2 linked regions of the Aggregicoccus sp. 17bor-14 genome follow. The protein of the gene in region 1 interacts with the protein of each later gene in a pairwise test. Links are inferred from orthologs where the notes say so. Each region holds a gene or a part of one and is shown on either strand. Other genes may lie near its edges.

The links.
Region 2: the proteins of dps (region 1) and FGE12_RS06970 interact in binary tests that used the Escherichia coli proteins (3 or more experiments, as listed by UniProt). The link is inferred for Aggregicoccus sp. 17bor-14 from one-to-one orthologs.

What each region holds. Positions count from the first base shown.
Region 1 is NZ_VJZZ01000005.1:118,658-133,855, reverse strand. The notes cover bases 6,842-9,776. They hold dps (DNA starvation/stationary phase protection protein Dps), read right to left. Parts: upstream 8,610-9,776; coding sequence 8,073-8,609; downstream 6,842-8,072. Other genes in these bases: FGE12_RS11485 (ISAs1 family transposase), read left to right, coding at 9,372-9,776; FGE12_RS11490 (PaaI family thioesterase), read left to right, coding at 8,781-9,278; FGE12_RS11500 (hypothetical protein), read left to right, coding at 7,298-8,050; FGE12_RS11505 (hypothetical protein), read left to right, coding at 6,842-7,274. Also shown: FGE12_RS11530 (RHS repeat-associated core domain-containing protein), read left to right, coding at 1-2,719; FGE12_RS11525 (RHS repeat-associated core domain-containing protein), read left to right, coding at 3,371-4,126; FGE12_RS30920 (hypothetical protein), read left to right, coding at 4,131-4,427; FGE12_RS11515 (recombinase family protein), read right to left, coding at 4,589-5,194; FGE12_RS11510 (hypothetical protein), read left to right, coding at 5,591-5,752; more of FGE12_RS11505, read left to right, coding at 5,889-6,841; more of FGE12_RS11485, read left to right, coding at 9,777-10,523; FGE12_RS11480 (triacylglycerol lipase), read right to left, coding at 10,572-11,750; FGE12_RS11475 (glutathione S-transferase family protein), read left to right, coding at 11,871-12,521; FGE12_RS11470 (HAD family phosphatase), read right to left, coding at 12,522-13,130; FGE12_RS11465 (host attachment protein), read right to left, coding at 13,189-13,623; FGE12_RS11460 (M20/M25/M40 family metallo-hydrolase), read left to right, coding at 14,118-15,198.
Region 2 is NZ_VJZZ01000003.1:107,197-122,381, reverse strand. What follows is about bases 8,117-11,038. They hold FGE12_RS06970 (ATP-dependent Clp protease adaptor ClpS), read right to left. Parts: upstream 9,779-11,038; coding sequence 9,455-9,778; downstream 8,117-9,454. Other genes in these bases: FGE12_RS06965 (GNAT family N-acetyltransferase), read right to left, coding at 9,813-11,003; clpA (ATP-dependent Clp protease ATP-binding subunit ClpA), read right to left, coding at 8,117-9,451. In the rest of the region: FGE12_RS07000 (2-oxoglutarate dehydrogenase E1 component), read right to left, coding at 1-1,108; enoyl-ACP reductase FabI, read left to right, coding at 1,287-2,111; FGE12_RS06990 (Ig-like domain-containing protein), read right to left, coding at 2,674-4,602; FGE12_RS30880 (PEGA domain-containing protein), read left to right, coding at 4,700-5,914; FGE12_RS06980 (chemotaxis protein CheB), read left to right, coding at 6,089-7,138; more of clpA, read right to left, coding at 7,139-8,116; FGE12_RS06960 (kelch repeat-containing protein), read right to left, coding at 11,127-14,282; FGE12_RS06955 (hypothetical protein), read right to left, coding at 14,287-14,727; FGE12_RS06950 (NifU family protein), read left to right, coding at 15,002-15,185. UniProt on the Escherichia coli protein: Involved in the modulation of the specificity of the ClpAP-mediated ATP-dependent protein degradation.

The sequences.
Region 1 (15,198 bases):
GGGCAACATGGTGGAGAAGCAGACGGCCGCCATGGCCGCCATGCCCCCCACGAAGCCGGAGGCCGAGTACCTCGCCTATAGCTATGACTCCCTCGGGCGCCTCAAGCGCGCAGAGCGGCGCGCGGTAGGCTCCACGGCGGCCCCGACGCTCCTCTATGCCTTTGGCCACGACTCAGAGGGGACAGTGCCCGCAAACTGCGCCGCGCTGGACGTAGCAACTGCGCGAACGCAGGGCCGGGTGCGCTACCAGTCGGACTCCTTCGGCACCACCTGGTACCGCTATGATGAGGAGGGCCGCGTCCTTGCCGAGGTCCGAGTGCGCACCCGCGCTACCGCGTGCAGCGGTCTCAATACCCTCTACACGTACACCGCCAACGGCAGCCTGCAGAGCCTCACCTACCCCTACGGCCGCACCGTCACCTACCAGTATGGCCTGGGAGGCAATGCGGACCGCATCACCGGCGTGCAGGTAGCCTTGCGCGGGGGCTCCGGTTGGACGACGGAGCAACTGCTGAGCGGCGTGCGTTGGGAGCCCTACGGGAGCCTGCGCGGTTACACCCAGCACCACACGGCGACGGGCACTACCAGCACGGTGGAGTACGCGCTGGGCAAGAACTCAGCTACTTCCGTCAGCACCTGCACGCCCAACACGGCACCGCTCGATGGCACCGGCCGTATTCAGGCGCTGCGCGTGTCGACCGGCGACGCGGGTACCTCCGCGGGTGACATCTACCAGCGCGCCTACGGCTGGACGGCGGACCAGGTGACGAGCTCCGCGACGTGCGTGCTGCAGGGAACTGCCCACGTAGAGAGTTTTGACTACGACCGCACGCTGCGACTCACCTCGGCAACCCGCATGGCTGGCAGCGCGGGCGCGTACGCCTCCCGCGTCTACGCCTATAACAAGCGTGGACTGCGCACGAGTGGCACCGTTGAAGATGGGGCTGCCGTGGTTCCGACGTACGCGCCTACGCCCCTTGTGGACCGGCTTCTCTCGGTGACCAGCGGCAGCCCAGGCTCTCTCTGGGGCTATAACTATGCGTACGACGCAGATGGACGCGCGCTCATAAAGATTTGGGGGCCCTCCGACACCGGCCCAGGCCTCTTCTCGGTTGGATTCGAGTACGGCCCGAGCGCCTCCGTTGCAACGGATACCGTCTTCCGAGCGGTGTCTGTAGGCGGCGCTTACTACAACTACTTTTATGACGCCCGGGGGCGCCGGCGCCTGAAGGAGAGTCCGACGGGGGAAAAGAACGAATTCTTCTACGACACCGGACACCAGATGCTGACGGACGTGGGCCCGACTTCGCCTTTCGTGCCGACTTCCTCCCAAGAGGCAGGTAACGACCCACCTTCGACTTTCACGGCGGAGGACTACGTCTGGCTCGATGGCCGACCGGTGGCCCTGGTGCGCAGCGTGCTCGACTCCGGCTATGTGCAGCAGTCGGACGGGTTTGGGCGCTGCGCCCGCAACTGGGACGCCGCCCCATGTGGCGTCTACTTCATCGTGACCGACCCGCTCGGCAAACCCGTGCTGATGCTCGACTCGAGCCGTCGGGTGACAGGCGTAGGCGAGTATGACCCCTTCGGCCACGTCAATCGCGTCGCCGTGCGCGCCGAGTCCCCTCACCCGTTCGAGCAGGGGGCGCCTGCGATGCCGCTCGCCACCCTGACGCAGCCCACCGGCAGCCCGCAGCTTGCGCAGCGGCAGCGCGTGCTGCTGCACACGCTCGACCTCGCCAACAACTCGGTGGACATCTCGTACGTAACACAGGCCGGCCCGCAGACGCTGACCATGCAGGGCCGCGGGCTCGGGCACGTCTGGTCGGATTGGTACTACCCGGAGACCGAGACAACAAATGTTTCAGTGGGGGACGGCTGCATCGAGGTGTGTGGTGGATTCGATTGCTACGAGCAGTGCGAGTCATCCCCTCCAGTGGTCATCCCGCCTGAAGGCGTGGTGATCGAAGGCTACGAGTACCAGCGCTTCCAGATAGGCGCGCAGCCCTTTTGGACACCCCTCCGCTTCCCCGGGCAGTACCACGACGCCGAGACCGACCTCTTCGAGAACTGGAACCGCTACTACGACCCGAGCATCGGGCGGTATCTGCAGCCGGAGCCGATGGCTAAATTGGACCCTAAGGCGTCCGCTTGGCCGACTTATGCCTACTCGAAGAGCAATCCCGTCAAGAACACGGACCCTACTGGGCTGTTCAAGGTGAGCAATCCATACGAATGTTCTAACTGGAACGCTGCAGAGTGGCTCGCTCTGAAGTGGGCTGGCTGCCTGCCAGATGGAACAACCGACACATCCTGTCAATGCCAGTCGGCACTCGCTGCGTGCAACGGGGATGGCCTCTGCGATGTTTGTGCCGTGCTTCGTCGTGGCACTGGCCCGGATGCCTATTTTGATGATTTGGGGTTGATTCCGCGAGGATACCCAATGTTTACGGCACCGACGGGCCTGTACGGTACGCGGGCTGCAGAGAGCACGATAGGGTGGCTCTCGTACACCTTCAACGATCACATGTGCGAAGACTCGTCATACATCTTCGATTTGGCCTCGACTATCCTACATGAAGCGACCCACGCGTGTAGCTACACTGGAGTGCGTGGGTCGAGGGATACAAACACGTCGCAAGCTTTCTTCTTTCCGCCCGCTTCCGGTTGCTCGGCGCAGGAGTTGGAGGCCAAATGCATGCCCAAGAAGCGGTGGTAGCTAGAACGCATCGTATGATTAGCCTTCTCGTTGCTGCCACTCTCGGGGTTGCTCTGGGGGCATCCTGGAGCATCATCCGAGTCGTGCACCGCGGCTACCGTGTGGACACGAATCAAGCAGGGTGTGCTGTCGCGGTGGCCGAGGAGATTCATTTCCTGGGAGTCCGAACACGAACGACTGAACACGTGGAGTGGGTGTCGTGCGGCAAGTCTGGAAAAATCAGTGATCTCGATACGTTTTACTGTGCTTGCCAAAGGTGACGCATTTAAGGCTGCCGCCTGACAGCGGATTCGCGAGTTCGCCTCCAGTCAGCAATGTCTGGTCGAATTGGTACGAGCCGACGGGCTCCTCCGTGGACGTCACCCTCGTGCGCCCGAGCCAGTCGCCCCCGCCCCCTTCCGATTGCCCAGTCGTGTGCAATGACCTCTGGTGTTGGTCGGACTGCGGGACTTCAAGCATGGCGGCATCGCGGACGATGGCGCTAGGTTGTGTCTGGCGGATGCCTAAACCGGCATTGATCGTCGGTTCAAGCATCGTTCGAGGAGAAATTCCCCTCGGAGCTGAGCGCCGCGCGACGACGTAAACAGGCGCGGATGGCGGCTGAAACGATCCGTCAGACACTGCCTAGGGGCGGCCGCTCCTAAACAAGACATGGCTTTCCAGACGACGGCGCTGGAGTCCGCTGCGCCTCAGCAAGGTGTGGTGCTCGCCGCCTATGAATACCAGCGCTTCCAGCGGGGCGCGCAGCCCTTTTGGACGCCCCTTCGCTTCCCCGGCCAGTACCACGACGCCGAGACCGACCTCTTCGAGAACTGGAACCGCTACTACGACCCCAGCATCGGGCGGTATTTGCAGCCGGAGCCGATGGCGGCGGTGGATTCCAAGGCAGGGGCGTGGCCCGCGTACGCGTACGTGAAGAACAACCCTGTGAAATCCAGTGACCCGACAGGCCTCTACACCCTCGACCCTAGGGCCACCTGCGATAACTGGGGACCTGCACTGAAGCGTGCGAGGGAGGTAATGGGCTGTGATGCCGGCAGTCAGTGCAATTCTGAGTGCAAACCGCCATGCAACATCTGCGAGTATCTCAAGGACGGTACGCTTCCGATCGTCTGGGTTGCCAGAAAGGGGGAGCTGGGACAGGACTACGGTGGAAACGGACCGTCCAACGTTCTTCCCGGCGGCGTCGGAGTCGCCTTCAATTCATACTGGTGCGACGGAACTACCCCTCTAGCCAAAGAGATTCTCGCTCAGGCGATGGTTCACGAGGCGTTTCATGTGTGTAAATATCTTCAGGGGATCGACATTTGGGCGACGAATGATAGCTGGTTGCGATTGAGCGAAAACATCAATCTTGGTCCAGCAGATCCGAAGGACATCACCGATCGGTGCTTTAAGGGGAAGTGAGTAAATGATGCGCACCATCGTGTTGATTGCGGCGCTCGCTCTCGCTGGCGCCACAGCATGCGGAACGCCATCCGCGGACTCAGTTCCACATGAGGGTAGTTGCCGCCGTGATTCCGACTGCGCGTCTGGCCTCAAGTGTCAGAAGAATCGGCCGCAATTTCTAGCGCTGTTCCGCAAAGGAACGTGCGCTCCAGTCTGTGAGTCCGATATAGACTGTGGCGAGGGACGGACCTGCGTGCGGCTCGAGCAATTGCTGTACGGCGCGTGTTTTAGCGCGCCCGATCGGCGTGGCATCCCCTAGCTGCGGTGCCCATGGCGTTGGACATGTAGGAAAGGGCCCTTGGGCGTGCGACGTCGATGCAGAAGCCCTGAGGGAGGGAATTGGGGTGAGTGAAGTCGGCGGCGCATAACGTGTTCCTTTCGCCCCACCCAGCTGCTCCGAGGGGCTCACCCAGCCAAATCTCAGGCAGGGTTTTGCCCCGCCGAACGACGAAGGGTGCGGGTCGGCACTTTGAGGGCCATGGCGATCTCCCGCCAGCTCCGGCCTTGCTGACGGAGCCTGTGGACTTCATCGAGGTCCACCTCTCGCTTCGGGCGTCCCAGCGCCTTGCCACTTCGCGTCTTTCCTGTCGCCTTCACCCGCGCAATTCCCGAGCGCACGCGCTCACGAATCAGCTCGCGCTCGAACTCGGCCAGCGCTGCGATGAGGTGAACGAGCAGCCGACCGGTGGGCGTGGTGAGGTCGATGCTCTCGCGCAGGCTGATGACAGCGCAACCGCAGGCGGCCAGCTCGTCGAGGAGGACGAGGAGATCTCGCAGGCTGCGTCCGAGACGGTCGAGACCGAAGACCATCACCTGACGCACCTCGCCCGCGCGAGCGGCCCGCTTGAGGGCATCCAGCGCAGGACGGCTGGCCTTGGCACCTGAATGCCCGAGGTCGATGAACTCACGAGGGGCGGTCCACCCACGGGCCTCAGCTGCGCGGCGGAGGGCATGGAGTTGCGCCGCGCCGTCTTGGTCGGCGGTGGAGGTGCGGATGTAGAGCGCGTACGTGGAGAGTGCGCTCATGCGGACCCACGGGCTGGCACACGGTGAGGAGGTCGCCGACCCAGAGCACGTCGCCGGGCTCGATGAAGTCGAAGACGTAGCTCAGGGACATCGCGAGGCTATTCGTCTCGGTGGTGTTCTTGCGCCGCAGGGCTCGCATGGCGCTCAGCTCGCGAGCGATCTCCACGCTCCGCCAGCCCATGGCTCTCAAGTGCGCGCGGCGCGCGCAGCACTCGGCGGCGGAGGGCATCTCGCCGGCCCAGACGTCGAAGTACTCGGTGCGACGGAGGCCGGTGACGCGGGGCAGGGTAAGCAATCGGCAGGTTCCTCCGGCCCACCTGAGTAACGCTCCGCGAAGGCTAGGGGCCTGCGGTTGCCAGTGTCGGGGACCGATGCCCCCACCTGCACAAGCTGCGCGTGACAGTGGAGCTCCTGCAGGCGCACGGGCTGCGCACCGCGCTCGCCCGGGCGGCGCAGCTCTTCGAGGAGCGCGTGGAGGAGCCCCTGCTGCTCGAGGCCGCGGCGCGCGGCATCGAGCAGGAGGTGGACGCCATCTCCGAGGCGCTGCGCGGCAGCTGACCGGTTGCAGATGCAACCCAGTGGCAGGTGGCAGGAATTTCGCGCGCGCTGATGCGGCGCGTCGTGCTTCAGTCGACAAAACCGCGCCATCTTCCTCCCCCTTGGGGCCGTGCAGCTCGGCCCGGGAGGAGGCACCGTGAGACGCACCGCGAGGACGTGCGCGCGCAGCCTGGGGCTCGCGCTGTTGTGGGGGTGGTGTCTGGCAGGGGCGCTGCCTGCGCATGCGCAGCAGGCCGCGTCACCGGACCTCATCGACGACTACACCACCTACAGCTACGCGAAGATCGCGGACTTCACCCCGGCGGTCCTCCCGGTGACGCGCACCTTCCCGCGCAACATCAAGAGCCTCAAGCTCACCATCGTCGGCGGCTCCGCGGACGACCTGGGCTACGTGGGCGGCATGCTGGTGACCACCGTGCCGGGCTGCAGCCGGGGCGTCGGCCAGGTCGCCTCGCCGGTGGACGTCACGAGCCAGGTCGCGGTGAGCGGCAACACCGCGTCCTTCACGCTCACTGCCATCGAGACCTGTTGCTGCTACACCGGCTGGGGCGGGGCCAGCTTCCACTGGCAGGTGGAGCTCGAGCCCGCGTGCAACGAGCAGCTGTGCAGCGCGCAGTGTGCTCCCGGCACGCCGGATCTGGTCCCCTCGACGTCGCTGTCGTGGAGCAGCAAGCACACCGTGTCGTGCGGGCCGCTGGGCGGCGATGCGGGTGCCGGCATCAAGTTCAAGGGCGCGGGCAGCTTCGACCCGGCCCAGTGCGCGGGCGGCTGCAAGTCCAAGGGCAAGGGCTCCGGCCAGTTCGATGCCGAGCTGTACGCGTGCGGCATCACCGCGACGGCGAGCGGGGCGGTCGAGTACGAGCAGAGCTCCACCTTCGAGAAGTCGTGCAACATGGACGCCTGCGGCATGCAGTGCGACCCCAACCGCTACTGCACCGACGCGAGCAGCGTCTTCAGCGGCAAGGTCGAGCAGAGCGAGTCGGTGAAGACCTTCGCGCTCAAGAACCGCGTCTTTTCGCGCGGCAGCCGCAGCTTCGGCGTGAGCGGGAGCTGCGAGGCGAAGCTGAAGTTCAGCGGCGGGGTGAAGGGCGGCGCCAAGAGCCAGGAGAACCATGGGTCCGCGAACGCCGCGTGCCGCACCTGCACGGGCGGCACCGGCGAGGCGAGCCTCGAGGGCGCCGGCTCCGGCGGCTGCAAGGTGGACGTGAGCGTGGGCAGCCACAAGCTTGCACTCGACTGCAAGGACTGCATGGAGCTGAAGCTCGCCACCACGTTCAAGGGCTCGCGCGACGACTGCGGCGGGGATGGGGCGCAGAACTGCGCCGGCTCCTCGGTCACGGCGTCGGCGAAGGCCGGGCTGCCCAAGGCCTGCCGCACCTTCTTCGGGATGCGGGTCAAGGCCAACTACGACTGGAAGTTCGACCTGACGTGCGCGGGCGACTCGTGCGGCCAGGACTTCGCGTGCACCCCCAAGGCGGATGGCTCGGCGAAGCTGTCCATCGACTACAACACCAAGTGCTAGGGCAGCTCCCGAGGACCGCGACCATGAACGCTCCCTTCCGCTACGCCCTTCCGCTGTCGCTCTCCCTGCTCGCGGCCTGCACTGCCACGCAGCCAGAGGACGCCGCCCCCGTTCCCGCCACCCGCGCGCAGGCGCTCGCCCAGGCTCCCAGCCGCGGCTTCAGCTGTGACCCGCTCGAGGTGCGCAGCGACACCGAGCTCGCCACCGTCGAGGGCGCGCCCGCCGATGCGCTGGTGCTGCGCCCCACCGGCGTCGCCTGCCGCTACCACCTGCTCTACCGCGATGGCTCCGGCAAGCAGCACATGCTCAGCCAGTCGCCCGGCATGTACCTGCTCGCCGACGCGCGGGTGCTCGCGAGCGCGGGGCGGCCCGACACCACGCTGGTGTGCGCGACCGACCTGCAGCACGCGCGCGCGGCCGTCCCCTCGGACGAGCCGGGCATCGAGAACCGCGCCATCACCTCCACCGCGGTCATCTGCGCGGCCGCGCGCGACGGCAAGTGGAGTCAGACGAACGCGGTCGTCACCGGCGGCGCGGACTGGGCCGCCTGGGTGCTCGAGGCGGGCGCCGACGAGGCGGACCCGGACGTGTTCTGGGTGCGCTGGACGCGCGACTCCACCTTCCAGCCCCTCGCGCTGGACGACACGGGGCGCCCCGCCGACGACGGCATCTACCGGACGCGCTTCCGGCTCGTGCAGGGCCGGGGGCCGGTGGCGCTCGACACCACGAAGGTCTCGGACGCCACCGTGGAGGTGACGGTGACGGGCGAGGAGTAGCCCACTGCCGCGCTCCGACGGCTCAGGCGTCCGCCGGGGCGCCCGCGTCGGAGCGCGCGCCGGTGCCCGCGGGGCGGCGCTCGCCGTGCAGGTGGCTCTCGAGGAACCAGAGGTCCAGCTCCACCTCGCCCAGAATCTGGGTGAGCAGGTCCACCGTCACCGGGTCCTTGCAGTCCTCGGACTGCTGGATGCCCTCGCGGATGCTCGCGCCGTAGCGGGCGAAGCGCTCGGTGAGGGCGATCATGTGGTCCTCGCCGTTCACCGCCTTGAGGTCGTACTCGGGCAGCTCGCTCGCCTTCGCGGCGAGCCGGATGGTGCCCTGCGCGTAGCCGCCCAACGTGCCCGCGCGCTCGGCGAACTTGTCCGCCTGAAGCCGCGCGTGGTCCGCGAGCTGATCGAAGAGCTCGTGGCGGCTGATGAAGTGCTTGCCGCGGATGTTCCAGTGCGCCTGCTTGATCTGCCAGTGCAGGTCGATCGCGTTGGCGAGCTGCGTGTTCAGCATGTCGGTGAGCTCCTCGCGCGCTTCGGACGGGAGGTTCACGTGGCTGGGGAATTTCATCGGTCGCTCCAGAGGGTGAGGGCGGGGGTTCGGGTCGAGACCGCGTCGCCCCTACAGGGTGGCGACGCGCCCCCGGTGCGCCAACCAACCCGGGCCGAACCTTGGACGCGGAAGCCCGCCTGCCCGGCGAGCCGGTTGACGCGCTGCGCCAGCGGCTCTATGCCCCCGGAGATGCGCTCAGCCCTCGCCTTCCTGGACCGCGTGCGCGCGGTGTCCCCGCGTGCCGCGAACCTGCTGCTCTCCACCGCGGTGCCGCAGGTCATTCCGTCGGCCGCCGGGCTGGGCTTGAGGGTGGAGGAGCTCTCGGACGCGCGGGCGCGGGCCTCGCTGCCGCTCAAGCGCCGCACGAAGAACCACGTGGGCAGCGTCTACTTCGGCGCGCAGATGACGCTGATGGAGATCACCATGGGCCTGGTGCTCTTCCGCCACTTCCCACCCGGCCCCTTCGGGATGCTGGTGAACCGCGTGGAGGCGGACTTCCACGCCAAGGCGAAGGGGCGCGTGGTCGCGGTGTGCGAGCCGGGCGAGAGCGTGTCCGCAATCTCCCGCGCGCTCGCGGACTCGGGCCGCGCGGAGGTGTGGGTCACCGTGCGGCTGCTGGACGCCGCGGACGAGCGCCCCATCACCACGGCGCGCTTCCTCGCGGCGGTGCGGAAGTTCGAGAAGTAGAGGCGCTCAATCCCTCACCCTGACCCTCTCCCAGAGGGCAGGGCGAGCGCATCTAACTGAAAGAGATTCTGGGCACTTGGCTGTTGGCGTCCGATGGGGCGAAAGCGGCTGAGTGCACAGCGAGTCGTCGAGTTGGTGGCGCGCAACTTCAAGGTGTTGAAAGACAGGCGGGTGGAGCGCACGAAGCGACACCCCCTGCTCAACGTCCTGGTGCTGGCGCTGTGCGGCGCCGTGTGTGGCGCGGACGGCTGGGATGAGCTCGCGCTGTTTGCGAAGTCCAAGCGCGCACTCTTCAGCAAGGTGCTGCCCCTCGCGCAGGGCACGCCCAGCGCGGACACCTTCCGCCGCGTCCTCAGCAGCCTGCACCCGGCGCGCTTCGAGGAGTGCATGCGCGCGTGGGTGGCCGCACTCGCCGAGGAGTTGGCGGGGCAGGTGGTGGCGCTGGACGGCAAGGCGGTGCGCGGGGCCCTCTCGCGCGCAACCTCCGGCGCCCTGCGCCCCTTGCACCTCTTGCACGCGTGGGCGGCGGAGCAGGACTTGCTGCTGGGGCAGGTGGCGGTAGCGGGCGCGCCGGGGGAAGTCGCGGGCCTGCCCGCCCTCATCGGGCTGCTGGACGTGCAGGGCGCGGTGCTGACGGCGGATGCCAACGGGTGCACGGGCGACGTCGCGGCCGCGGCGCAGGAGGCCGGCGCCGACTACGTGCTGTGCCTCAAGGGCAACCGCGAGAAGCTGCACGGGCACGTCGTCGCCCTCTTCGAGGCGGCAGGGCCGCACCCCGCGGGCACGCACGTGACACACGCCGCGGGCCACGGGCGCGAGGAGGTGCGGCGCGTCTCCGCGCTGCCCCTCACCGACTGGCCCCTGAAGGGGCCGCGCTGGACGGGCGCGGGCACCTGCGTGCGCGTGGAGCGCCACCGCGGCGGCGGCGTCGGGGCGAGCCTCGAGGTGCACTACTACCTCACCAGCCTGCCGCCGGACGCGGCGCGCCTCGCCCACGTCATCCGCACCCACTGGGGCGTGGAGAATGGCCTGCACTGGGTGCTGGACGTCGCCTTCAACGAGGATAGGCGCCGCATCCGCGACGCTGCGGGCGCGCAGAATTTCGCCGCCCTCTCGCGCCTCGCCCTCGCGCTGCTCAAGCGCGAGGCCAGCCTCAAGGCGGGCATCGCCGCCAAGCGCAAGAAGGCAGGCTGGGACGACGCCTACCTCCTGCAGGTGCTCAGCGCTGGAATTGCTGAAGTTTAGATGCGCTCGCCCTGCCCAGAGGGAGAGGGGACACTCGGGAGAGGGGACCTACAGCCTCGAGACGACAGGGGGCCGCTGCTCGGCCTCCTCGAGCATGAAGTCCACCACCGAGCGCCAGGTGCGCTCGAAGCCGAAGCGGCGGAAGCCCGAGCCGCTGATGAGCCAGTCCACGTGCGGCGGCGCGTGGCTGGGCTCGTCGAAGTGGCCGATGACGTCCAGGTGGTCCGCGTTCACCGCGGCGATCACCTTGCCGTAGGGCTGCGAGCGCGTGGGCACGATGCCGTCGCTGTCCTCGGGGCGCGGCAGCTTGCCGTAGGCCTTGAGCAATACGGCGGACTGTTCGGGCTGCAGGCGCGGGAAGTCCAGCTCCTTGAGCCTTCCTGCGCGCCCGTAGAAGAGCGAGAAGATGCTGTGGGTGAGCTGCGCGTAGGGGTCCAGCCCCGCGCTCAGGCGCCCGCGCAAGGAGGGCGGCCGCGCGCGCGTCACCACGCTGCCGTAGCGCACGCCCGGGCGGTCCGGCGTGGCCGCGTTGAACAGGTCCATGTTCTGCGGCGTGAGCTGCGGGATGAGGCTGGTGTCCGAGCCCACCTCCTTGAAGAACTTCACCAGCGCCTCCTGGCGGTCCTTCGAGAAGTCGCTCAGCAGCTGCCCGAAGAGCTGGTCCAGCAGCGTCTGGCGCCAGCCCAGCTGGTCGTCCGCCTTGGCGAGCAGCCCGCCGAAGCGGAACACCACCGAGAGTGGCAGGCGCCCGAAGCGCAGCGCGTACACGGTGAAGAGGCTGGTCAGCTCGAGCAGCCGGTGGCCGAAGAAGCCGAGGAAGAAGGACGCGAGCGGCGTGCCCACGTGCGGCGTGGCCACGCACACCACGCTCTTCACCTTCTGGGCCCAGGGCTCCACGTCCAGGCCCTCGCCCAGGCGCGCGCCCGGAGTCACCAGCAGGCGCGCATCCAGCCCGCCGGTGGAGTGGCCGATGAGGTGAATCACGCTCTCTTCATCCGGCCCCTCGGGGGTGCCGCTCGTCTCCTTCAGCGAGGAGAGCAGGTCCGCGGCGCGCGCGCGGATGGAGGCGGTGGGGTGGCTGAGCACCGTGTGCACGCGGGCCTCGAGCCCACGGCGGCGCAGCTCCTCCTCGAGGAAGTCGCGCACGTGCCCGAAGTACACGAGCTCGCCCAGGTTCGCGAAGCCGAAGAATCCCGGGACGAGGTAGACATGGTGCTTCTTCGCCATCGTGGGGTCGCACCCTAACCGGTGTCGGGCCGCGCTGCGTCATCCGAAGATGACGCGCCCGCTCGGCCGCTTCGTGCAGCTCCCACACTGCGGCACACGTGGACGCTAGAGTGCCCGCTCATGGCACCGCTCACGCTCGTCGTCGGCTCGAAGAACTACTCCTCCTGGTCGCTCCGCCCGTACCTCGCGCTCGCCCACACCGGGCAGCCCTTCGAGGAGGTGGTCATCGCGCTCGACGCGCCGGACACCGCGGCGAACATCGCGCGCCACTCGCCGAGCGGGAAGGTGCCGGCGCTGCGCCACGGAGAGCTCACGGTGTGGGACTCGCTCGCCATCTGCGAGTACGTGGCGGAGCTCTTCCCCCAGGCCGGGCTGTGGCCGAAGGACGCCGCGGCGCGCGCGGTGGCGCGCAGCGTGAGCGCGGAGATGCACTCGGGCTTCCTGGCGCTGCGGCAGAACTGCCCCATGAACATCCGCGCGCGCAAGCCGGGGGTGGGGCTGCAGGCGCCGGGCGTCGCGCAGGACATCGCGCGCATCCAGCAGCTGTGGCGCGAGTGCCGCACCCGCTACGGCGCGGGCGGCCCCTTCCTCTTCGGCGCCTTCAGCATCGCGGACGCGATGTACGCGCCCGTGCTCCACCGCTTCGTCACCTACGGCGTCGCGCTGGACGCGCAGCTCTCCGCGTACCGCGACGCGGTGCTGCAGCTTCCCAGCATGCAGGCCTGGACGAAGGCCTCGCTCGCCGAGCCGCCCGTGGGCAAGTACGAGTAGCTAGAGCCCCAGCTCCGTCAGCTGCGCCTCGAAGGCGGGCGCGGTGGTGAAGAGGCGGCCGCGGATGCCCAGCGCGTCCGCCGCCGCCACGTACTCGGGGATGTCGTCGAAGAAGGCCGCCTCGTGCGCCTCGCAGCCCGCGCGCGCGAGCGCCTCGCGGTAGATGGCGGGCTCGGGCTTCACGCTGCCCACCTCGCAGCTGAGCACCAGCGCGTGGAAGCGCTCGAGCACCGGCAGCAGCGGCTTCAGGTACTGCACGTGCAGCACGTTGGTGTTGCTCAAGAGCACCACGCGCACCTGGCGCACGAGCCGCTCCACGCGCGGCAGCACCGCGCGGTGGAGGGTGAAGTGGCAGTTCCAGAGGCTGAAGAACTCGTCCGCGGGCAGGCTCACGCCCAGCGCGCGGCACACGTCCTCGCGGATGCCCTCGCCGTCCAGCTCGCCGCGGTTCGCCGCCGTCCAGCCCGCGCCCATGAGCCGGCGCTCGGCCTCGTCGGGGGCGAGCCCCGCGCGCGCGCCGAGCCTGCGGAACAGGAGCCCGTTGTCGTGGAAGGCGAGCACGTTGCCCAGGTCCAGCAGCACGGCGCGCGGAGGGGGGAATGCGGTCATCGCAAGGGGTCCACGGGGCGGCCGGTGTGCTCTCTGCCGAGGCCGCCCCGGGCCCGGGTCAGGAGATGGGGATGCGCCCGTGCAGCTCGCGCTCGGGCACGTGGGTGAAGTCGGAGTTGAGGTCCATCACCACGCGCTGCTGCACCTTCTGGCTCAGCTCGCGGCGCAGCATACCGAGGAAGCCCGGAGGCGCGGCGATGACGAGCTGCTCGAAGGCGTGGCTGTCCACGCCGCGCTCGAGCCGCGCGGAGAGCTCGCGGGCGAAGCGGCTGAACTCCACGCTCTTGCGCACCTGCGGGTCGTTCTCCGGCTGCGGGCCGTGCAGGGTGCCGGCGTTGGGGTTGTCGCGCTGCTCCAGCAGGTCACCCGCGTGGGCCCGGCTCTCCTCGTGGAAGAAGTCGTCGATGAGCTTCCAGTCATCGCCGGTGGCGTCCGCGGAGAAAAGCCGCGCGCGCGAGGCGTTTGCCACCAGAATCCACAGTTTGTCCGACATGGGGTGCTCGCTCCTGAGGGCTGAGGGAAGGCTGCCGAGGCAGGGCCGGCGCGCGTGCTGTCTGCTGCCACTGCCACGCGCGCCGCTGCCTTGAAGCTAGGCATGGGGCGCGCGGACGTGAGGGCAGCGCGGCAACCTCGGCCCGGGCCGCGCCCCTCCTCCAGCGAGCAGGCGGGCGGGCCCCCGGCGAGAGGGAGCGACACGCCCGCAGGCCCTCCGGGCGGGCTGCTCGCGGTCGGCCAGGACCCTCGCCCGCAAGAGGGCAGCCTCCCCGGCCGCGCGGCACCACATCCCGAGGCCCGGGCGAAGGTGTCGGGACGCGCAGTGGCGTGGACGAGGAGGCTGCCCCTCCTTCCCTTGCGCGCAGCCGGGGACCTTGGATCTCGCCGCGGCCGGGCCTCTCCAGGCTGTGCGGCAGCGAACGTTGACGCGCGGCGCTGCCCGCAGGCCGCCGGCCGTGGCATACCGGGGGCACTTCCCACAGGAGGCGCAGGGTGAGCAACGCGGGTGAGCAGGCAGCGGCGTGGCTGGGCAGCAGGCTCGAGGAGATGGAGGGGGCGCTGCGCGCGCTGGTCGAGGTCAACAGCTTCACCGACAACGTGGAGGGCGGGCGGCGCGTGGGGGCGCTCCTGCGCGAGCTGCTCGTGGTTCCGGGCTTGAGCTGCGAGGTGGTCTCCAGCACGCGCTACGCGGACCACCTGGTGTTCCGCTCCGAGGGGCGCGCGGGAACCGCACCCGTGGCGCTGGTGGGCCACCTGGACACCGTGTTCCCGCCGGGCAAGTTCGAGGGCTACCGCGTGGACGGGGCGCTGCGCCGGGGGCCCGGCGTGCTCGACATGAAGGGCGGGCTCGTCGTCATCGCGTACGCGCTGCGCGCGCTGGCCGAGACGGTGGGGCTCGCGAAGCTTCCGCCCCTGCGCCTCGTGGTGGTGAGCGACGAGGAGGTGGGCAGCCCCGAGGGCCAGGGCGTCATCCGCCGCGCCATCGAGGGCGCGGACGCGGCGCTGGTGTTCGAGTCGGGCCGCCAGAACGACCTCATCATCACCCGGCGCAAGGGCACCGGCGCGGTGAAGGCGACGGCGCACGGCAAGGCCGCGCACGCGGGCAACGCGCACCAGGAGGGGGCCAACGCGCTGTGGGCGCTCGCGCGCTTCATCGACCGCGTGCAGGGGCTCACCGACTACCCGCGCGGCCTCACGGTGAACGTGGGCAAGGTGGTGGGCGGGCAGGGCAAGAACACCGTGCCGGACCAGGCGGTGGCGGACGTGGACCTGCGCTTCTGCACCCGCGCGGACGGCGAGGCGCTGGTGGGCCGCTTCCAGGAGGCCGCGGCCGAGGCCGCCGCGAGCGTGCCGGGCACCCGCATCGAGGTGCAGGGCGGCGTGGCCCGCGAGCCGCTCGAGCGCACCGAGGCGAGCGCCGCGCTGCTGCAGGCCTACGGCGCCTGCGCCCACGCGAGCGGGCTGGGCCACGGCGAGGCCCCGCTGGTGGGCGGGGGCTCGGACGCGAGCACCTCCTCCGCCATGGGCATCGCCTCCATCGATGGGCTGGGCCCGCGCGGCAAGGGCTTCCACA
Region 2 (15,185 bases), on another replicon or contig:
TGGCGCGCTCGGTGTCCCCGCCGCGGTCCTGCTTCGCGCGCACGCGCCCCTCGACCACCGGGTCCACCGCCTCGAGGTGGCTGGGGTTGAAGGCGAGGCTCAGGTGCACCCCGGTGCCCGCGCGCGTGGTGTGGTCGCTGGAGAAGCCCATGTGGTACTTCACGTCGCCGCGGCCGAAGTAGGCCTTCGGGTCCTTGGGCCCCTCGAACTCGCTGAAGATCTGGTCCGGGCGCTTGCCCAGGATGTTGGTCAGCACGTTGAGGCGGCCGCGGTGGGCCATGCCGATGACCACCTCGCGCACGCCCATGGGCGCGGCCTGCTCCATCATCGCGTCGATCATCGGCACCAGCGCCTCGCCGCCGTCGAGGCTGAAGCGCTTCGCGCCGATGTACTTGGTGTGCAGGAAGCTCTCGAACCCCTCTGCGTAGCTGAGCTTGGTGAGGATGTGGCGCTGGTCCTCGGGGGAGAACTGCGTGCGGTTCTCCGCGTGCTCCATGCGCTTCATCAGCCAGCGGCGCCGCTCGCTGTCGAGCATCTGCATGAACTCCACGCCGATGCTGCCGCAGTAGGTGCGGCGCAGGCGCGCGAGCAGGTCGCGCAGGCGCACGCGCTCCTCGGGGAACACGCCGGTGGTGTTCACCTGCTGGTCCAGCTCACGCTCGCTGAAGGCGCTGTCCTTCACCAGCCCCACGTCCGCCACGTGCTCGAGCGGCGGGCGCTGGCGGCCCAGCGGGTCCAGGTTCGCGCGCAGGTGGCCGCGCAGCCGGAACGCGTTGATGGTCTGCGTGACGCGCGCCTGCAGGTCCATGTCCAGCGCGGCCTGGGCCGTGGGGGCCGTGCCGGCGGCCGGAGCCGCGGCCTGCTGCAGCGCGGCGGCGGCGGCGCCGTTGCCCTTGGCGCCCTTGCCGGGGACGGCCGGCGGGGGCGGGGGCGGGCGGAACTCGGGGGGCACCACGCCGACGATGGGGCGGCCCGCGCCCGCGTTGCCGGCGAAGAGCTCGCGCCAGCTCGGATCCACGCTCGCGGGGTCCTCGAGGAAGCGCGCGTACAGCCCTTCGATGAAGTCGATGTTGGCACCGGAGAGGTGCGTGTCCTGGAAGTTCGACATGGCGGTTGCGTCTTTTACTGGATGGGGGCGCAGATGGGAGACTTTCCCGACGATTTGTTGGCCCCTGCGCCCCTGCTCCTCCGGGGCTCCGGGTTATGGACGCAATCGCTTTGTCGCGCAGGTGGGCAGAGGTGATAAAGGCGCACCCCCGCTCCTCACACGGAAAGGCAGAGTCCGCATGCTGCTTCAGGGCAAGAAGCTCCTCATCACCGGCGTGCTCACCCCCCAGTCCATCGCCTACGGCATCGCCGAGCGGGCGCTGGAGCAGGGTGCCGAGATCATGCTCACCGGCTTCGGCCGCGCCCGCTCCCTCACCGAGCGCAGCGCCAAGCGCCTGAAGTCCGGCACCGAGGTGCTCGAGCTGGACGTGACCAACCCCGCGCACTTCACCGCGCTCACCGAGAGCCTGCGCCAGAAGTGGGGCCGGGTGGACGGCGCGCTGCACGCAGTGGCCTACGCGCCCGAGGACGCGCTGGGCGGCAACTTCCTCAACACCCCGTGGGAGAGCGTGCAGACCGCCTTCCGCATCTCCACGTTCTCGCTGCGCGACCTCGCCGTGGCGGTGATGCCCCTGATGAGCGCGGGCGGCTCCATCGTCACCCTGGACTTCGACAACCAGAACGTCGCCTGGCCCATCTACGACTGGATGGGCGTGTGCAAGGCGGGGCTCGAGGCCTGCGTGCGCTACCTCGCGCGCGACCTGGGCCCCAAGGGCATCCGCGTCAACGCGCTCGCCGCGGGGCCGCTCGCCACCATCGCCGCCAAGGGCATCCCGGGCTTCAAGAGCCTCGAGCAGGGCTGGGGCACCCAGGCCCCGCTGGGCTGGAGCGCCAAGGACAGCCACGACATGGTCAGCCGCACCGCCTGCGCCATGCTGAGCGACTGGATGCCCAGCACCACGGGCGAGATCGTCCACGTGGACGGCGGCTACCACGCCATCGGCGCGCCGCCGGTGGACCCCAGCCTCGACGAGGCCCCGGCGGAGCCGAAGAAGGCGGAGTAGCGTCCCTCCGGGACAGGGCTCGCGGGCTTCGGGCCACCGTGCCTGGCGAGACTCGGCGGAGGGGCCGTGGGGCGCATCGATGCACGGAGCGAGCTCGCATGCGCCGCGTTCGCGGCCCCGGTGCACGCTTCGAGCAGGGCGCGCGAGAGTGGCGCGAGAGGCACGGCCTCGAGAGGGAGAGGCCGGGAGGGAACGGGGCTTCTCAGGGCGGGTGAAGCCGTCCAAGACTCGCGGGACAGGTGTCTCGAAGAGAGACGCCCCTCCCGGGCGCGGACCGGCGCGCGCTGCAGAAAGGTAAAATCCTATTTTACGTTTTTGCGCGACGCGGGCCGCCGCTCCCGAGGGGGGACACACGCAGAGTGAAGCTGCGCTCGGGGCCGGAGCATGGGTGCGTGGAACGGGCGTTTCGCTCCACGCGAGGGGCCGCGCCGGCCAGCGTGTCACCCCTGAGCGCCGCGGACTGGCATCGCCCCCTCGCGAAGAACCTCAGCGCTCCGCCACTTTTCCGGTCCTGACGCTCCCACCGGCACGCCAGCGTTCGTTCGGCGCTCAGCGCGCGGCATCACGGATACAGCGCCACCACGCGCTGGCGGCGCAGGTCCACGAGGTACACGAGGCCCGAGTCGGGCGTGGCCACCGCCAGGTCGCCTCCGAAGCTGCGGTCGTAGCGGTAGATCCAGCGGGGGTTGCCGCGGGCGTCCACGCTCGCGAGCGCGCCCACGTCGTTGGTCACGCGCAGCAGCACCGCCACGCCCTGCGCGGTGGGGACCGCGCTGTTGTCCGCCTCGAGCGGAGCAGGCGTCTCCTGCTCGAAGGAGGCGGGCAGCAGGCTCGTCGCGGGCTGGAGGCCAGGCGCGTGGCGCGCGAGCGCGGTCTGCGTCGCCCCCTGCGCCTCGAGCGTGAGCAGCTGCTCGCTGCCCAGCTGCCCGCTGACGAGCGCGTTGAAGTCCGGGAAGCTCGCCAGCGCGGGCCAGGGTTGGGACACCGCGCGGTCGCTGCCGAAGCGGTAGACGCCCCCCGGCTTGAGGAAGCCCGGCGTCTCCGAGCCCAGCGCGAAGGCGCCCCCACCCAGCGGCAGGGCGCGCGAGACGGCGGGGACGCTCTGGCCGCCGGGGCTGGGGAAGAGCGTGACCATGCCCTTGCTCCCGTCCGCGTCCACGAACATGTCCTGGGCCTCCGAGGAGCACGCGCTGCCGCTGCAGCAGATGCTGCTGCCCTGGGCCATGCCCATCACGAGCACGCGCCCGCCCGAGACCACCATCGCGCTCGGGTTGCGCAGCTGCGCGAGCCCCGGCGTGGAGAGCTGGGCGATGCGCTCGCTGCCCCCGGGGCGCAGGCAGTGCAGCTCGAGCAGGCCGCAGGTGGCGCCCAGCTGCGAGAAGCACAGCTCGTCGCCCACGGCGGCCGGCACGCGCACGGCGCTCGCGGAGAGGGGCTTGCTCGGCGCGGTGGTGCCCTGCACGAGGTCGTAGTAGTGCGCGTCGCCGTTGCCGTTGGCGAGCAGCGTGCGCCCGAGCAGGTCCACGCCGGCGCCCAGGTAGCCGCCGTCCAGCTGCTCGGGGGGCACGGTGCGTACCTCCCCCGCGGCCGCGCGCATCAGCACCGGCACCCACTCCGTGCCGCTGCGGCCGCCCGCGCTCACCACCGGCAGCACCAGGCCCTCCTTCGTCGCCACCGGCAGCTGCGGGATGACCGTGCCGTCGCCGTTCGCGCGCCCCAGCGCCACGCCCGGGATGCTGCGCTCCCACGCGATGCGCGAGACGAAGGTGCGCGCCACCACGCGCGGCGCCGGGTTGCCGTTGAGCCCGCGCGCCTCCACCGCCACGTCCAGCGGGCGCTCCACCTGCTCGAGCAGCGCGAGCGGCGGGGCGCCTGCGTCCGCGTCCCAGGTGTCCACGCCCAGCCCCGGCGCCGCAGGCACCGTGGCGCTGAAGGTGTTGGCGTCCACCGGGACCGCCTGCACGCCCACGCCCTCCACGCTCACCAGCGGCCCGGCGATGGGCCGGTCGCTCTTCACCAGCACGGTGAAGGCGCGCCCGGGCGCCACGCGCTCGGGCAGCACCAGCTCCACCGCGGGCGCGCTCGCGTCCACCTGCACCTCGGCGCTCGCGCTGCCCTCCATGCCGGTCGCGTCCACCGCGCGCGCCACCAGCGTGACGGCGACGGTGCCCGCGTCCGCGCCAGCGGCGGCCGTGCACGGGCGCAGGTCCACGGTGGCCACGTAGGGCGCCGAGGTCCAGCTGAAGAGCGGGGTGGCGCCGCACACGAGGGTGACCGAGCGGATGCCGTTGGCGTCCTGGGCCTCGAGCGTCACGGGGAGGGTCTGCGACACGCGCGCACCCGAGGCCGCCACGTCCGGGTTGACGAAGCGCACCACGGGCGGCGCGCCCGGGCCGGGCGGGGGTACATCCAGGTCGCGGCAGCCCGCGAGACCCGTAAACGCGGCGAGTCCGAGCAGACCCGCGGCACTGCGCACGATGCGACTCCGCATACAGCCCCCCTCCATCGGGCGCCCTCTCGCGCTCCGAACACTTTCCGACATATACAGCCAAGTGCCCGGGCTTCAAACCGGGGGGGGAGACTTCACCGTGTTCAGCCCGCTGCGCCGCACCCTGCCTTGCCTTCTCCTGGGCCCGCTGCTCCTCGCGCCCACGCTCGCGCGCGCCGCCGCGCCCGCCGCCCCGAGCGCGGCGGCCTCCAGCGCGGCGCCCTCGAGCGCGACCGAAGAGCACCCGCCCCTGGTGGTGCTGGACCTCGCGGCGCAGGGCTCGGGCGCACCGGAGGCCCAGGCGGCCACCCTGGGCGTGGTGCGCGGCCTGCGCCAGCTCGAGGTGTTCCAGGTGCTCAGCGCGGACGACGTGCGCCAGTTGCTCGCGCTCGAGCGCAACCGGCAGCTCTTCGGCGCCGAGGGCTCGGGCAACCTGCAGCTGAGCCGCGCGCTGGGCGCCCAGCACACCGTGGTGGGCACCCTCACGCGCACGGGCGCGGGCCTCAGCGTGGAGCTGCGCCTGCTGGACGTGAGCGGCGGCGCGGTGGTGAGCCAGCAGACCTACGGGCCGGTGCCGGGGCTCGAGCAGCTCGCCGGCGTGCTGCCCGGGCTCGCCCAGTCGCTGATGGCGCCGCTCTTGCGCGAGCGCCAGGGCAGCCTCCTCGTGCACGCGAGCGAGGAGGGCGCCGAGGTGCTGGTGGACGACGCGCTGCTGGGCTCCACGCCGCTCAAGGCCCCGCTGCCGCTCGCGCAGGGCGTGCACCGGCTGGTGGTGCGCAAGGACGGCTTCATCTCGCAGTCCGCCGCGGTGCGCATCGAGCCCACGCAGCTCGCCCGCCAGGAGGTGACGCTGCTGCCCTCGCCCGACTACGCAGAGGCCTGGCACGAGCGCCACGGGCGCCTGCGCATCGGGGCGTACCTGGCCACGGGCGCGGCGGTCGGCGCGCTCGCGGGCGCCTACCTGCTGGACCAGAAGAGCACCGCGCCGCTGTACCGCACCGAGTTCCACCCGCGTCAGCTCGCGCTGGCGGGCGGCGTGCCCTCGCCCGGCGAGCTGGATGCGAAGGCGCAGGCCGTCTACGCCGCGTGCGGCCAGGACGAGACCGCCTGCCGCCAGAAGCTGGACTCCCTCAGCGGGCGCCTGCAGCGCCAGCAGTGGGGCACGGCGGGGCTCGCGGTGGTGGGCCTCGGCGCCGGGGTGACGGCCGCCTACCTCTGGCTCTCCGGCGAGGACCCCAACCGCTACAGCGGGCTGGTGGCCGGCGTGGGGGCGGGTAGCGGCGGACCCACGCTGGCGCTCGGCGGGCAGTTCTAGCCCCACCGGGCGGGGGAGCGGGGCGGCGGGGCCCGCAGTTGGGGGCGCGCGCACGGCTTGGCTAGACTCGCGTCCCGGCCGCATCCGCGGCGGGAGCGAGGGTGGACGGCGCGTGAGCAGGCGCAGGGGTGACGGGGAGGCGGAGGCGCCGCACGCGGGCACTGCGGGGCGCCGGTGAGGCGGCCCGTCCGGGTGCTCGTGGTGGACGACTCGCCCACCATGGCGAGCGCGCTCACGGCGCTGCTCACCGAGGACCCGCGCATCGAGGTGGTGGGGCGCGCCGCCGACGGGCAGCGCGCCGTCGCGCTCGCGCGGCTGCTGCGCCCGGACGTCATCACCATGGACCTGCTGCTGCCCGCGCTGGATGGGCCGGCGGCGATCGAGCGCATCATGACGGAGGCGCCCACGCGCATCCTGGTGGTGAGCTCGATGGCGGGGGAGGGCGCAGACGAGCGCGGCGCGAGCCTCTGCTTCGAGGCGATGCGCGCCGGGGCGCTCGAGCTCATCGGCAAGCCGGCGGCGACGGGCTTCGAGGACCTGCGGCGCTGGGGCCGCCAGCTCGCGGAGTCCGTGTGCCTGGTGTCGGAGATCCCCGTCGTCACCCGGCGCCCGCGCGTGGGGCCGCCCCTGCCCGCGGCGGGGCCGGCGCGCGTGGACGTGTTCGCGCTCGTGGCCTCCACGGGGGGACCCCCGGCGCTCGCGGAGATATTGGGCAGGCTGCCCGGGGAGCTCGCCGCCCCGCTGCTCGTCGCGCAGCACATGCAGGCGGGCTTCACCCCGGGGCTGGTGCGCTGGCTGGACGGGCTCACCGCACTGGGCTTGCAGCTGGCGCGCGAGGGTGAGCGACTCGAGCCGGGCCACGTGTACCTCCCGCCGGATGGCCACGACCTGCTCGTGGGCCCGGGGGGCGTCGCGCGCCTCTCGCGCTCGCGCGCCGGGCCCTGCCCCTCCGGAGATGCGCTGCTCGAGTCACTCGCGCGGGTGTACGGCTGGCGCGCGGGCGCCGTCGTGCTCACCGGCATGGGCGAGGACGGGGCGCGCGGCCTGCTCTCGCTGCGGCAGGCCGGCGGCCTCACGCTCGCCCAGGACGCGGCGAGCAGCGTGGTGTACGGGATGCCGCGCGCCGCAGCCGAGCTGCAGGCCGCCGAGCGCATCCTGGCGCTCGGCGAGGTGCCCGACTGCATCCGGGAGGCCTGCGGCGAGGCCCCCCGGAAGAGCCGCTAGCTACGCGGGCTCGGGCTCGCGCGCCGCCGGCACGGCCTGCAGCTTCAGGCGCTCCTTGCCGTCCGTCTCATCGCGCACCACGTCGAAGCGGGCGACGCCGCCGTCCTTCAGGTCCCCGAAGAGCAGCGCCTCGGCGAGCGGCTTCTTGAGGCTGTTGTCCACGAGGCGCGCCATGGGGCGCGCACCGAAGGCCGGGTCGTAGCCGTGCTCGGCGAGCCAGCCGCGGGCGGCCGGGGTGAGCTCCAGCTGCACGCGCTTCTCGGCGAGGAGGTTCTTGAGCAGCTTCACCTCCTTGTCCACCACCTTGAGGATGACCTCGGGGGGCAGGCCGTTGAAGAGGATCCACCCGTCCAGGCGGTTGCGGAACTCCGGCGTGAAGGTGCGCTCGATGGCCTTCTTCGCGCGGCTCGCGTCCATGCCGGGCACGCCCGCGCCGAAGCCCAGCGCGCTCGTGGCCATGTCGCTCGCGCCCGCGTTCGTGGTCAGGATGAGCACGATGTTGCGGAAGTCCGCCTTGCGGCCGTTGTTGTCCGTGAGCGTGGCGTGGTCCATGACCTGGAGCAGGATGTTGAAGAGGTCCGGGTGGGCCTTCTCGATTTCATCCAGCACCAGCACCGCGTAGGGCGCCTTGCGGATGGCGTCCGTGAGCAGGCCGCCCTGGTCGAAGCCCACGTAGCCCGGGGGCGCACCGATGAGCCGGCTCACGGTGTGCTTCTCCGAGTACTCGCTCATGTCGAAGCGCAGGAACTCCACGCCCAGCACCTGCGCGAGCTGCTTGGCGAGCTCCGTCTTGCCCACGCCCGTGGGGCCGCTGAAGAGGAAGGAGCCGATGGGCTTCTCCGGGCTGCGCAGCCCCGAGCGCGCGAGCTTGATGGTGCTCGCCAGGTCCTCGATGGCCTTGTCCTGGCCGAAGATGACCTGCTTGAGCTCGCCCTCCAGGTTCTTGAGGGCGATGCCTTCCGTCGCGGTGACGCTCTTGGCGGGGATGCGCGCCATCTTCGCCACCACGTTCTCCACGTCCGTCACCGTGACGGTGTGGGTGCGCTGCTCCTTCGGCTTGAGGCGGTCGGCCGCGCCCGTCTCGTCGATGACGTCGATGGCCTTGTCCGGCAGGAAGCGGTCGTTGATGTGCTTCGCCGACAGCTCCGCCGCGGCCCTGAGCGCCCCTTCCGCGTACTTCACGCCGTGGTGCTCCTCGTAGCGGCCCTTGAGCCCTTCCAAGATGAGCACGGTGTCCTCCACCGAGGGCTCCAGCACGTCGATCTTCTGGAAGCGGCGGCTGAGCGCGCGGTCGCGCTCGAACGCGGACTTGTACTCCTGGTAGGTCGTGCTCCCGATGCAGCGCAGCCGGCCGCTCGCGAGCGCGGGCTTGAGCAGGTTGCTCGCGTCCATGGAGCCGCCGCTCGTCGCACCCGCCCCGACGATGGTGTGGATCTCGTCGATGAAGAGGATGGCGTCCGGCTGCTCCTGCAGCTCCTTGAGCACGCCCTTGAGCCGCTCCTCGAACTGGCCGCGGAACTTGGTGCCCGCGAGCAGCGCGCCCATGTCCAGCGAGTACACGACGGCGTTGGCGAGCGCCTCGGGCACCTTCTTCTCGTGGATGCGCAGCGCGAGCCCCTCGGCGATGGCCGTCTTGCCCACGCCCGCCTCACCCACGTAGAGCGGGTTGTTCTTGCGGCGGCGGCAGAGCACCTGGATGGTGCGCTCGAGCTCCCGGTCGCGCCCGATGAGCGGGTCGATGCGGCCCGCCTCGGCCTCCAGGTTGAGCTGGGTGGTGTAGGCCTCGAGCGGGCTCTTGGGGCGCGGCTCGCCCTCCTCGTCCTCGCCGGCGCCCTGGGGGCTGCCCGCGCCCTCGGCGCCGGGGCTGCCGTCCTTGCCCACCCCGTGGCTGATGAAGTTGAGCAGGTCCAGGCGCGTGATGCCCTCCTGCTGCAGGAGGTAGAGCGCGTGGCTCTCCTCCTCGCGGAACATGGCGACGAGCACGTCCCCGCCGTCGATGACCTTCTGCTCCGCGCTCAGCGCGTGCACCGCCGCGCGGTGCAGCACCCGCTCCACCCCGATGGTCTGCTGGGGCTCGGCCTCCACCCCCTCGGGCAGCCGCTCGACGGTCTCCTCGAGGAAGGTCTCCAGGCGTTCCTGGAGGCGCTTCACGTTGGCTCCGCACCCCTTGAGGACCTCGCGCGAGCGCGGGTCCTTCGTCAGCGCGAGCAGCAGGTGCTCGAGCGTGAGGTACTCGTGGTTCATCCGGTGCGCCTCTTCGAGCGCGTTCCGGAAGCTCACCTGCAACTCCTTGGCAATCAGCGGTCCCGCCACGTTCTAACCTTCCTCCGGTTCCATGCTGAGGCGCAGCGGGAAGCCATTGTCCTTGGCCGCTGCCTCCACAACCTTGATCTTGGTCTCTGCGACCTCATAGGTATAAACGCCCGCCACGCCGATGCCGTTGTAATGAACGTGGAGCATGATCTGCACCGCGTCCGTCTCCGAGCGGTGGAAGACCTCCTTGAGCACGGCGACCACGAACTCGCGCGTCGTGTAGTGGTCGTTGTGCAGCAGCACCTTGTAGCGCGTGGGCCGCTTGAGCTTCTGCTTCGGCTCCAGCTCCGTGGCGACGTTCGAATCGGGCTCGTACTTCTGCGGCATCGTGTGGGCGTCCTCGGGATGTAACGCGGGAGGGTTAACGCGGCTCGGGGAGCGCGGCCTGCTTGAAACCTGTCTCCGCCCGCCAGAAGGGCAGCCCCTGCCGCACGGCCGCCTGCTCGTGGAGCAGGAAGGCGCGCACGGCCCGGTCCAGCCCGGCGTGGAAGAGGCGGTGGGCACTGTACGTGAGCTGCGGCTCGAAGCCGCGCGTGAGCTTGTGCTCGCCCCCGGCCCCGGGCTCGAAGCGCTCGAGCCCCCGCTCGATGCACGCGCGCACGGGCTCGTAGAGGCAGACGTTGAAGTGCAGGAAGGGGTGGGTCTCGGGCGCCTGGGAGGTGCCCCAGTAGCGGCCGTAGAGCACGCGCGGGGCGGCGAGGTTGAAGGCCCCGGCCACGAGCTTCCCGTCCGTCCGCCGCCGCGCCTCCACCCACTCCACCCGGTGCCCGAAGCGCTCGAGCATGCGGCGGAAGAAGGGGGCGTTGAGCGCGCGCGGGCTCCAGCCGTAGCGGTCCACGGTGGCGGCGTAGAGCTGGTACAGCGCCTCGGGGTCCACGCTGCTGAGCGCGTCCCCGCGCAGGGTGCGCACGGTGAGGCCCTGGGCCTCCGGCCCCTTCAGCTCGCGGCGCAGCTGGTGGCGGCGCTTGGCGTGGAAGCGGGCGAGGAAGTCCTCCATCCCGCCGTAGCCCGCGTTGAGCCAGTGGTACTGCACGCCGAGCCGCAGCGCGAAGCCGCAGCCCTCGAGGCGCGAGGCCTCGTCCGCGGTGGGGAAGTGCACGTGCACGCCGGAGAGGCCGCTCGCGCGCGCGTACTCGAGCGCCGCCGCGTACAGCTCCGCCTCGCGCGCCGCGCGGTCCTCGCCCGGGGCCACCAGCACGCGGCGGCCGGTGGCCGGGGTGAAGGGCACCGCGAGCACCAGCTTCGGGTAGTAGCGCACCCCCACGCGCTCGGCGGCGGTGGCCCAGGAGAAGTCGAAGACGAACTCGCCGTGGCTGTCGTCCTTGAGGTAGGCGGGCGCCGCGGCGACGAGCCGCGCGCCGCGCCAGAGCGTGAGGTGGCGCGGGTGCCAGCCGGCCGCCGCCGACACGCAGCCCGTCTCCTCCAGCGCCGCGAGGAAGGCCCACTCGAGGAAGGGCAGCCCCGCCTCGTCCAGCAGCGCATCCCACGCCGCCTCGGCGACGTCGGTGATGGCGTGGTGCACGCGCAAGCTGAGGGGCAGCGGGGCGGACATCGGGGCGGGCTCTCGGGCGGGGCTCGACGGCGGGACTCGACGTCCGCGCCTCCGCGACGGGGCGCGGAGGCCGCGGCGCGGTGGGCGAGCCTATAACGGGGGCAGTGGGGGGTGCGCCAGCCGTCAGGCCGACAGGTCGCCCGGGCCACGCTTGCGGCGCCGCCGGCGCAGGAGCCCCAGCAGGGCTCCGGCCGTGGCGAGCGAGCCGGCCTCGCCCCCGCCGTTGCAGCCGCAGCGCACGCCCAGCTGCATCGCGTCGCAGGCCACGTCCACGTCCAGCACCTCGCTGTCCTCGCCCGCGGCGCTGCTCACCCGCCGCACCACCCGGTAGTGCCCCACCTGGGCGCGCGAGGGGCTCCAGCGCAGCTCGCCGGAGGCCGCATCCACCTCCATGCCCTCGGGCACCTCGCCGCCGAGCGCGAAGGTGAGCGGCCCGTCCCCCTGCACCGCCGCGGGCACCGCGAGCGCCTGGGCGCAGTGGGCCTGCAGGCTGTCCGCGGCGGAGGCGAAGTGGGGCGGGACGGGGTCGGGGGGCAACGTGGGCGCGTAGGTGCCCGGGATGCTCGCGATGCCGCCGTCGAAGAGGGAGCCGGTGGGCGCGAAGCCCACCTGGCAGGTGCCACTGGCGCAGCTGCCGTCCGGACAGGCGTGGTCGCAGCACACGCCGGTGGAGCAGGCGTGGCTCGCGCAGGCGTTGTCCGCCTCGCAGGCCTCGCCGCGCGGCAGCCCCAGCTGCAGCGCGCGCGCCTCGCCCACCACGGCGTTGGTCACCGGGTACACCCAGTGGGGCCCGCCGGGCAGCAGCGGGAGCTGGGCCGAGAGCGCGCGGTCGCTGAAGGAGGTGGTTCGCGCGAGCGCCTGCAGGCTGCCGTCCGCGCGGCGCAGCAGCAGCAGGGGCACGTCCGTGGCGCTCGAGCGCGCGGTGCCGCCGGAGGCCTCGCCCGCGCCGGTGAGGCCGCTGCCGCGCACCGCGAGCGGCTGCTTGTGGGGAATCGCCGCGGGCAGCACCTCGATGGCCGGGCGCAGGGCCTCGGGCGCGCCGCGCCCCTCGTCGTAGCGCTCGGCCGGGGCGCCGCCGCCCACCAGGCGCACGCGTCCGTCCGGCAGCAGCGTGGCTGCGGCGCCCGCGGCGCGCGCGTAGGCGGGCGGCGCGGCGGGGCCGAGCACGCGCCCGCTGCGCCCGTCCAGCAGCAGCGCGGAGGGATTGGGGTTGCCCTGGAGGTCCTCGCCGCCCACGACGAGCACGTGGCCGTTGAGCAGCAGCATGGTGGCAGGCGCGATGCGCGGCTCGGGCAGGGTGTCCACCACCTCGACGAAGGCCGAGTCCGCCGAGAGGGGCGCACCGCTCAGGCGCTCGACCTCGAGGCGCGCGGTCGCGCCCTCGCGGCCTCCCACCAGCAGGAGGCTTCCGTCCGGGGCGAGCAGCGCCTGGTGCTGCTCGCGGCCGAGCAGCCCGGGCAGGGGCACGAGCTCCCAGCGCTCGCTGCCCGGGTCGAAGAGCTCCACGCTGTGCAGCGCGGCGCCGTCCGCGTCCACGCCGCCCGCGAGCAGCACGCGCCCGTCCGGCAGCAGCGTGGCGCTGTGGCCCGCGCGCGCCTCGGTGAGCGGCACGAGGGAGCGCCAGGCGCGCTGCATCGGATCGTAGAGCGCGCAGGCCGTGCTCGCCCGGCCCTCCGGCCCCACGCCTCCGGCGACCAGCACGTTGCCGTTGGGCAGCAGGGTCGCGCTGTGGCGCGCGTGCCCTTCCGGCATGGGCGGCAGCGGCACGAAGCTCGCGTCCGAGGGGAGGAAGAGGGCGGCGTCCTCGAGCCCCGCGCCCTTGGCGAGCCCGCCGGCGACGAGCACCTCGCCGCTCTCCAGCAGGGTGGCGCTGGCCTCGGGCTGCGGCGGGGCGTCCGGCAGCTGCAGCACCTCGGGGCGCGCGCTGCCCCAGGCGCCCGAGACGAGCTCCGCGGGGCCGCCGTCCTTCGTCTCGCCGAGCACCAGCACGCGCCCGTCGAGCAGCAGCAGGCTCTGGGCGTGCCCGCGCGTGGCGCCCGGGCCGGGCGCTGCCTGCCACCCGTCGTCCGCAACCTCGAGCAGCTCGGTGGGCACCACGAGCGCGCTGGTGCCGTTGGCCCCTGGCGCCTCCCCGCCGGCGAGCAGCACGCCGCCGGTGGGCAGCAGGGTGGAGGAGTGGCGGGCGCGCGCGCGCAGGAGCGGGTGCTCCTCCCAGAGGCCCCCGTCCGCCGTGCGCAGCTCCCAGGTGGGCACCTGCGCGTAGCGCGTGCCGGAGCGCGGGCTGGTGACGCTCCAGCCGCCCGCGACGAGCAGGCGCCCGGAGGGCAGCAGCGCCGCGGTGTGCTGCTCGCGGGCGTGCGCGAGGAAGGGACCCTGAGTCCAGGAGGTGCCCTCGCCGCGCCAGTCGAAGGTGGTGTTCGTGCTGGCCCCTGCGCGCACGCCCGAGCCGCGTCCGCCCACGAGCGCCACGCTGCCGTCCGGCATCAGCGTGGCGGTGTGGTGGAAGCGCAGGTCGGGGAGGGAGGCGAGCAGCGAGAAGGTGCCGGCCTCGGGCTGGAAGAGCTCGGCGCGCGCGGTGCCGTAGACGATGTCGTCCACGTCGCCGCCCGCGAGCAGCACCGCGCCCGAGCGCAGGCGCAGCGCGGAGTGGGCGAAGCGCGGGCCCGCCATCGGGCTCTTGAGGGCGGAGCAGAGGCCCGTCTCGGGCTGGTAGACCTCGGCGTCCGACACGCCGGTGCGCTCGGCGGTGGTCTGCCCGCCGGCGAGCAGCACGCGCCCGTCCAGCAGCCGCGTGGCGCTGTGGTCCGCGCGCGGGCGGGTGAGGGGACCGGTCTCGCTCCAGCTGCCCGTCACCGGGTCGAAGAGCTCCTGCGAGTCCAGCGGCGCCACGCTCCCGTCCTTCTGCAGGCCCAGGCCGCCGCTCACCAGCACGCGGCCGTCCGGCAGCAGCACCGCGGCGGCGCGCGAGCGCGGGGTGAGCAGGGGAGAGGCCTCCACCCACTCGCCGCTGAGGGGCTCGTAGAGCTCCACGTCCGCGAGCGGCGTGCCGTTCGCCGTCTCTCCGCCCACGAGCAGCACCCGCCCGTCGCCCAGCAGCACCGCCGCATGGTCGCGCCGCGGGGTGCGCAGCTTGCCGCTGTCCGCCGAGGCCTGGCGCAGCGCCGCGCTGCTGCGGCGAACGGGGGGCGGCGTGGAGGCGGCGGGGACGGAGGCGTCACAGCCGGCCGCGAGCGCGGCGCAGCAGGCACAGCTGGTGAGCAGGAGCAGCCGCGCGCTCACGTGGTCAGCGCCCCCGGGTCAGCTCGGCTGCGAGGAAGCGGCCCACCTCGGCGAGCCCGGCGAGGGCGCGCTTGCGGCCCTCGTCGGTGCTGAGCACGCGCCGCACCGCATCGCTCGCGGTGCCGGCCTCGAGGTCCGCGAGCACCAGGAAGGCGCTCCAGCCGGGGGTGAGGGTGGCGAGGCGCCCGGGACGCTGGGGCCGGTCGCGCAGCGTGGTGGCCACCTTCTCCAGCAGCCCCTCCTCGTCCAGGCGCTTGGTGCCCGCGAGCAGCGCCGTCCAGGTGGCGTCGAGCAGGTCTCCGAGGAGACGCCCGCGCAGCGCGGCGTCCAGGCGCTCGGCCGCCTCCTCCTCGTCGATGTGGTGCGCCGCCGCGAAGGTGGGCACGAGCTTCGCGACCGTGACGGCACGCGTGGCGAGGTGCGAGAGGCGCGGAGGGTAGGCCATCAGGGGAGTCCCAGGGGGTGACGGCGGGCGGGCGGCAGAGGGTGGGGCACTCTACACGAAGGCATCCCACACGGGGGGCGCTCCGTGTACCTGCCTCCCGGATCAGGTGTTGACCGGCCGCGCCGCGCCGCGGCGAAACCTTAGACGGTCCCGCGAATCCGAAGGGTTTTCGGCGCCTCCGCCCCCGGGCCCCCCTCGCCCGCCTCCCCACCGCGCGTGCGGGTTGCCAAGGGGGCGCCATGGGCTTAGAGGAGGGGCAAAGGGAGACTTTTTCATGTCGGTGAACATCCAGCTCGAGTGGACCCCCAACCCCAGCACGCTGAAGTACGTGGTGGACCGCAAGCTGCTGACGTCCGGGGCCGTGAACATCACCAGCAGGGAGCAGGCGGCGGAGAAGAGCCCGCTCGCCAAGCGCCTGATGGACATCACGGGCGTGACGGCGGTGATGGTGGGCACGA